Regions from separate parts of the Janthinobacterium sp. SUN100 genome, predicted to be linked through region 1. Evidence: predicted binding sites of a transcription regulator. Region 1 holds the regulator's gene; each other region holds the start of a gene.
The links. The regulator NrdR, encoded in region 1, represses ribonucleotide reductase genes. The targets are predictions, from matches to a motif close to CACNANATNTNGTG.
Positions count from the first base shown of each region.

Region 2: O0881_RS22585 (ribonucleoside-diphosphate reductase subunit alpha) is a predicted target of NrdR. The motif match lies at 810-823, and genes of this name have one in related genera.
Region 3: O0881_RS13440 (ribonucleoside triphosphate reductase) is a predicted target of NrdR. The motif match lies at 1,005-1,018, and genes of this name have one in related genera.

Region 1 covers NZ_JAPUBU010000002.1:831,644-833,912, forward strand. Annotated here, with positions in the region: gene O0881_RS16030 (PilW family protein) at 1-4, opposite strand, end outside; gene pilV (type IV pilus modification protein PilV) at 1-591, opposite strand; gene nrdR (transcriptional regulator NrdR) at 813-1,274, opposite strand; gene glyA (serine hydroxymethyltransferase) at 1,419-2,269, opposite strand, start outside.
Region 2 covers NZ_JAPUBU010000004.1:557,701-559,969, forward strand. Annotated here, with positions in the region: gene O0881_RS22575 (sigma-54 dependent transcriptional regulator) at 1-107, shown strand, start outside; gene ampD (1,6-anhydro-N-acetylmuramyl-L-alanine amidase AmpD) at 85-696, shown strand; gene O0881_RS22585 (ribonucleoside-diphosphate reductase subunit alpha) at 1,088-2,269, shown strand, end outside.
Region 3 covers NZ_JAPUBU010000002.1:256,159-258,427, reverse strand. Annotated here, with positions in the region: gene O0881_RS13440 (ribonucleoside triphosphate reductase) at 1-958, opposite strand, end outside; gene O0881_RS13435 (hypothetical protein) at 1,081-1,491, opposite strand; gene O0881_RS13430 (peptidase U32 family protein) at 1,656-2,269, shown strand, end outside.

The sequences.
Region 1 (2,269 bases):
TCATGCGCCGCCCCCGCCCAGCTGGAAAGCCAGCCTGGGCAGCGACTCGCCTGCCGCATTCACGGCGGGCGAGCCATCGGGCAGGCGGCCACGCCAGCCCAGCTTGATGACGATGGGTGCGCCCTTGCCGCCGCTGCACGCCCACTGCAAGCCCTGGGCGGCGGCGTCCCACGCGGCAAGGTCGCGGCAGATGCGCAGGCGCGCGCCGGGCAAGGCCGCATGCAGCCATTGCTTCCATTCGGCGATGTCGAATTGCGCCAGTTCGGCCGCGCTGCAGGCGGCAGCGCCAAGACAGTCCGGCGCGCCACCGCCAGCTTCGGCGCCGTCCGCCGCCGCGTAGGCCACGTTCAGGTAGGGATTGCCCGCATCGGGGCCATTCATGAGCACGTTATTCGCGCGCATGCGCTCGGCCATGCCGGCGGCCAGTTGCACGCCCGCCGACAGCAGCGCCGACTCGTGGCGCGCGCGCAGGGCGTTCAATTGCAGGATGCTGGCACCCAGCAGGCCCAGCGCCAACAGCAGCAGCGACACCAGCACTTCGACAAGGCTGCTGCCACCCGCAGGAAACATAGTGCGACCGTCCTTGTGCATGCGCTACTCCCTTCCGCAGAAAGAGCCACACAAACAGGCGGCCCAGCTACAAGATAGGCGCGCGCAAAAACCCGCGTCTGCGCTAGCGCAAACAGGACGATGATAAGTCGAGAAGAACGGCGGTGGGATTGATCAGACCGCTTGCCAGGCAAGCGCCGGCATGGTGAACACGGGGCGCAGGAGCGGCCCCATTGTCGGCAAAGTGAATGTCCGGGTGAGCGTCAGGGCTTGCGCGCCTGGCCCACTTCGGCGATCGCGTCCTGGAACTCGGCCAGGTCTTCGAAATTCTTGTAGACGGAGGCAAAGCGGATGTAGGCGATCTTGTCCAGGCGCTTGAGTTCCTGCATGACGAGTTCGCCGATATAGCCGGATTCGACTTCACGCAAGCCGCTGGTAAGCAGCTTTTCCTGGATGGACGCGATGGCCGTATCCACAGAGGCGGCCGCGACGGGACGCTTACGCAAGGCCAGCATCAAACTGCCGCGCAACTTATCCGCAGCGAACTCCGTCCGGCTGCCATTCTTTTTGACGACGGCCGGCATGATAAGTTCAATGCGTTCGTACGTGGTAAAACGCTTGTCACATTTGCCGCAGCGGCGGCGGCGCCGAATGGCATCCCCTTCCTCCGATACGCGCGTATCGAGAACCTGGGTGTCGCCGTGCTGGCAAAATGGACATTTCATGGGCTGGCTACAACTTTATAGTAATAATTACGGGAAATCGCCGCCCTTGTACAAAGGGCGCCCGAATCACTCCGGGCGCCCTTGGGCACGACTGGAATGTGTCATACAGAATCTTACTCCGTATGACACATTCTGGACAAATAATTATGCTGCGTACACAGGGTGCGCGTCGGCCAGTACTTTCACGGCCGCTTTCACGCGCTCGATGGTGGCTGCGTCATGCGGATTGTCCAGCACGTCGGCGATCAGGTTGCCCACTTCTTCCGCTTGCGCTTCCTTGAAACCGCGCGTCGTCATCGCCGGGCTGCCCAGGCGGATGCCCGAGGTGACGAACGGTTTTTGCGGGTCGTTCGGGATGCCGTTCTTGTTGCAGGTGATGTGCGCGGAACCGAGGATGGCTTCGGCTTCCTTGCCCGTCAGGTTCTTGGCGCGCAGGTCGACCAGCATGACGTGCGATTCGGTGCCGCCGGACACGATGCGCAGGCCGCGCTTGATCAGGGTTTTCGCCAGCACATCGGCGTTCTTGATCACTTGCTTCTGGTATTCGACGAATTCAGGGCTCAGCGCTTCCTTGAAGGCGACGGCCTTGCCGGCGATCACGTGCATCAGCGGGCCGCCCTGGATACCCGGGAAGATGGCCGAGTTGATGGCTTTTTCGTGTTCGGCCTTCATCAGGATGATGCCGCCGCGCGGGCCGCGCAACGATTTGTGCGTGGTCGAGGTGACGAAGTCGGCGAACGGCACCGGGTTCGGGTACAGGCCGGCGGCGATCAGGCCGGCGTAGTGGGCCATGTCGACCATGAAGTAGGCGCCCACTTCCTTGGCGATCTTGCTGAAGCGTTCGAAGTCGATCTTTTTCGAGAATGCCGACGCGCCGGCGATGATCAGCTTGGGCTTGCGTTCGCGGGCCAGGCGTTCCATTGCCTCGTAGTCGATGTCTTCTTCCGCCGTCAAGCCGTAGGAAACGACGTCAAACCATTTGCCGGACATGTTCA
Region 2 (2,269 bases), on a different contig from region 1:
CACGGGCGGCGCGCCAGCTGGGCCTGAGCGTACGCCAGTTGCGTTACCGTATGCAGAAATTGACGATACAGGAAGCCCTATTTGATGAGCGCATGGACGATAGATGAAGATGGCTGGTGCGATGGCGCGCTGCGCTATGACTCCCAATACTACGATGCGCGCCCGGACGGTGCGCAAGTCGATTTGCTGGTGATCCATAACATCAGTTTGCCGGGTGGCCGCTTTGGCGGGCCGCATGTGTCGGACTTGTTTACGGGCCGGGTAGATTATAATGCCGATCCTTCTTTCGCCGACCTGCGTGGCTTGCAGGTGTCGGCGCACTTTTTTGTGCGGCGCGATGGTGCGTTGTTGCAATATGTTTCTGCTGATCAACGTGCCTGGCATGCGGGCGCGTCCGCCTTCGAAGGACGCCCGCAGTGCAATGGCTATTCCATCGGTATCGAAATGGAAGGCGCGGACGATGTGCCGTTCCAGCGGCGGCAATACCATGTGCTGGCGGCGCTGACGGCGGCGCTGGTGGCGCGCTACGGGCTGTCCCAGGTGCGCGGCCACGAGCATATCGCGCCGGGCAGGAAGACGGATCCGGGGCCGTTTTTTGACTGGCATTTTTATCAAGAATGCTGGCTGGAAACCCTGAGCGGACAAGCTGCGTTAGCGCTTACTTCGCGTGGATTGGGCTTCCCAGCCATGCCCTGAAAAGTCAACCGAAATCGTATATGAAAATACAAAAAATTACGCCGACGGATGCCGGAAAACTATTGCATCGCCCTTCGATGGGTACTACAATTAGTGCAGAAGTTGGATGTAAAGACTATATGTAGTGCCATCACAGACGTTTTCAGAATTATTGTCAAAGCTACCCGGATTGCTGATAAAGCACTGGAACTGGCGGTTTATCACCCTTGATCGTGTTTTGCGCCAGCCGGGCAGTGCGGTGTGGCGAGATGGATACTGACCTGTTTTATGCACTATGAATTTACTATTTAGCAACAAATACCTGAAGAAACCCTGACCATCGGGCGTTCTATTCAACAACACACGCGGCAGCAAAACTGCAGGCTGACTTTAGCTGACAACGGGAGCTTCAATGCAATCACCACAAGATATTTCCATCCATCCAACGCCAGTATCGCCAGCGCCAGGCGCGGCCAACAGCGTGGCGAGCACGGGCGCGGCATTGGGCGACTATCGCATCATCCGCCGCAACGGCGCGGTGGTGGCATTTGAGCCTTCGAAGATCGCCATCGCCATGACCAAGGCGTTTTTGGCCGTTAACGGCGGCCAGGGCGCAGCCTCGGCCCGCATCCGCGAACTGGTGGAACAATTGACCGACGGCGTGGTCGCTGCGCTGGTGCGCCGCCACCCGGGCGGCGGCACCTTCCATATCGAAGACGTGCAAGACCAGGTGGAACTGTCGCTGATGCGTTCGGGCGAGCACGACGTGGCGCGTGCCTACGTGTTGTACCGCGCCAAGCACATGGAAGAGCGCCGCCTGCAGAAGGAAGCGCAAGGCGCCTCCGCGCAAGTTTCCGCACCGCAATTGAACGTGACCGACAACGGCGTGCGCCGCCTGCTGGACATGCAGGAAGTGCGCGACCTGATCAACGCCGCCTGCGCCGGCCTGGAAAAGCACGTCGATGCCGACGCCATCCTGGCTGAAACCGTGAAAAACCTGTACGACGGCGTGCCGGTGGAAGAACTGCACAAGTCGGCCATCCTGGCAGCGCGCGCGCTGATGGAGAAAGACCCTGCCTACAGCCAGGTCACGGCCCGCATCCTGCTGCACACGGTGCGCAAGGAAGTGTTCGGCAAGGAAGTGCCGCAAGCGGCCGCTGCCGCCGAATACCTGACGTATTTCCCGCAATACATCGCCAAGGGCATCGCCGCCGAGCTGCTGAACCCGGTACTCGCCAGCTTCGACCTGGAACGCCTGGCCAAAGCCATCGTGGCCGACCGCGACTTGCAATTCGGCTACATCGGCCTGCAAACCCTGTACGACCGCTACTTCCTGCACATCCAGGACGTGCGCATCGAAATGCCGCAGGCGTTCTACATGCGCGTGGCCATGGGCCTGGCGCTGAACGAGGCGGACCGCGAAGCGCGCGCCATCGAGTTCTACAGCCTGCTGTCCTCGTTCGACTTCATGAGCTCGACCCCGACCCTGTTCAACTCGGGCACCTTGCGTTCGCAGCTGTCGTCGTGCTACCTGAGCACCGTCTCGGATGACCTGGAAGGCATCTACGACGCCATCAAGGACAACGCGCTGCTG
Region 3 (2,269 bases), 580 kb from region 1:
CGCCCAGGGAGCCCGTCTGCTCGGCGGAGCCGAACAGGCCATTGCCCCGTTTCAGCAGTTCGCGCAAGTCCAGCTGCAAGCGGCAGCACATGGAGCGGATCATGTTCGGCTTGAGTTCCGAATTGATGAAATTCTGGAAGTAGGGCAGGCCGTAGCGGGCCGTCATTTCGAACAGGCGTTCGGCATTCTCGCTATGCCAGTCGAAATCCTCGGTGATGTTATAGGTGGGGATGGGGAAGGTGAAGACCCGGCCCTTGGCGTCGCCCGCCATCATGATCTCGATGTAGGCGCGGTTGATCATGTCCATTTCCGCCTGCAGCTCGCCATAGCTGAAGTCCATCTCCTGGCCGGCGATGACGGGAATCTGCTCGCGCAGGTCGTCCGGGCAAACCCAGTCGAAGGTGAGGTTGGTGAACGGCGTCTGCGTGCCCCAGCGCGATGGGACGTTGAGGTTGAAGATCAGTTCCTGCATGTACTGGCGCACGTCTTCGTAGCGCAGGCTGTCCTTGCGGATGTAGGGCGCCATGTAGGTGTCGAAGGAGCTGAACGCCTGCGCGCCGGCCCACTCGTTTTGCAGCGTGCCGAGAAAATTGACGATCTGGCCGATGGCGCTCGACATGTGTTTCGGCGGGCCCGATTCGATCTTGCCCGGCACGCCGTTCAAGCCTTCATGCAGCAGCGTGCGCAGCGACCAGCCGGCGCAATAACCGGCCAGCATGTCGAGGTCGTGGATGTGCAGCGCCGCTTCGCGGTGCGCCGCGCCCACTTCCGGCGGATAGACCTGGTCCAGCCAGTAGTTGGCGATGACCTTGCCCGACACGTTGAGTATCAGGCCGCCCAGCGAGTAACCCTGGTTGGCGTTGGCGTTGACACGCCAGTCGCGCCGGTCCAGGTATTCATTGATGGACGCGGCGACATCGACCTGGCCGCGCGTGGATGGAACTGCATTCGTCGTCATGAAACCTCCAATAAACACAACATGCGGTGTTTTTATGGAGATTAATCACTAAATATAGTGGCGTCAAAGGGCGCGTGCAGTGGCGTGACGAATCCTTGATGCAGGTGAAAAAAGCGCCCCGTTTACTTTTTCGCGCGGCCCTGGCGCAGGATGAAGGCGCTCGCGGCAAAGTAGGCGGCGCCGCAGACGGCGATGCTGAGGACGGAGGCGGGCAGCACGTGCGCCCAGATTTCCCGCGCCGAGAAGGTGCTCCAGCTGGCCACGCGCGCGTCGAACGTGACGTAATTGGCCAGCAGCCAGTAGACGGCCAGCAGTCCCGTGCAGATGGCGGCCTGGCGCGTCACGGGCATGGCGCGGCGCGCGAAGACGGCTTGCAGGAACAGCAGCAGCACGCCCGGATACGCGCCCAGCACTTCGGGCGACAGCACGGAGAGCGCCTCGGCGTCGTAGCCTTCCGTGGGGGTGGCCCACTGCACCTGCAGCACGGTGAGAAACAGGGTGAGCAGGAAGATCAGCAGCGGTTTGCGGGGCATGGCGGGCAATCGAAGAGGGAGAAAAGGGGGCATTTTACAGCCAGGTCAAGCAAGTTGAACGCGCACCAGCCATGCATGCATTCCTTCACCTGCGTCAAGGACTGGGCAGCCTGGGCGGGGCTATAGTCTGCACCCTGAGCCGATACAGGACTGTGAACACCATGATGCTTGAATCAACCACCGCCACCCGCGTGGCCGGACCGCTGGAACTGGTCTGCCCCGCCGGCAGCCTGCCAGCCTTGAAAGCGGCCATCGACAATGGCGCCGACACCGTTTACTTGGGTTTTCGCGACGCCACCAATGCGCGCAATTTCGCCGGCCTCAATTTCGACGAGAAGGCCATCGCCGAGGGCGTGCGCTACGCCCACCAATATGGACGCAAGGTGCTGCTGGCGCTGAACACCTATCCGCAGCCGCACAACTGGGCCGTGTGGCGCAGCGCCATCGACCGCGCCGCCGATGCCGGCATCGACGCCATGATCGTGGCCGATCCGGGCCTGATGGCGTATGCGGCCCAGCACCACCCGCAGCTGCGCCTGCACCTGTCCGTGCAGGGCTCGGCCACCAACTACGAAGCCATCAATTTTTACCATGAACACTTCGGCATCGCCCGCGCCGTGCTGCCGCGCGTGCTGTCGATGGCGCAGGTGGAGCAACTGATCGCCAAGACGGAAGTCGAGATCGAGGTGTTCGGCTTCGGCAGTCTGTGCGTGATGGTCGAGGGGCGCTGTGCGCTGTCGTCGTATGCGACGGGCGAGGCGCCGAACACCCACGGCGT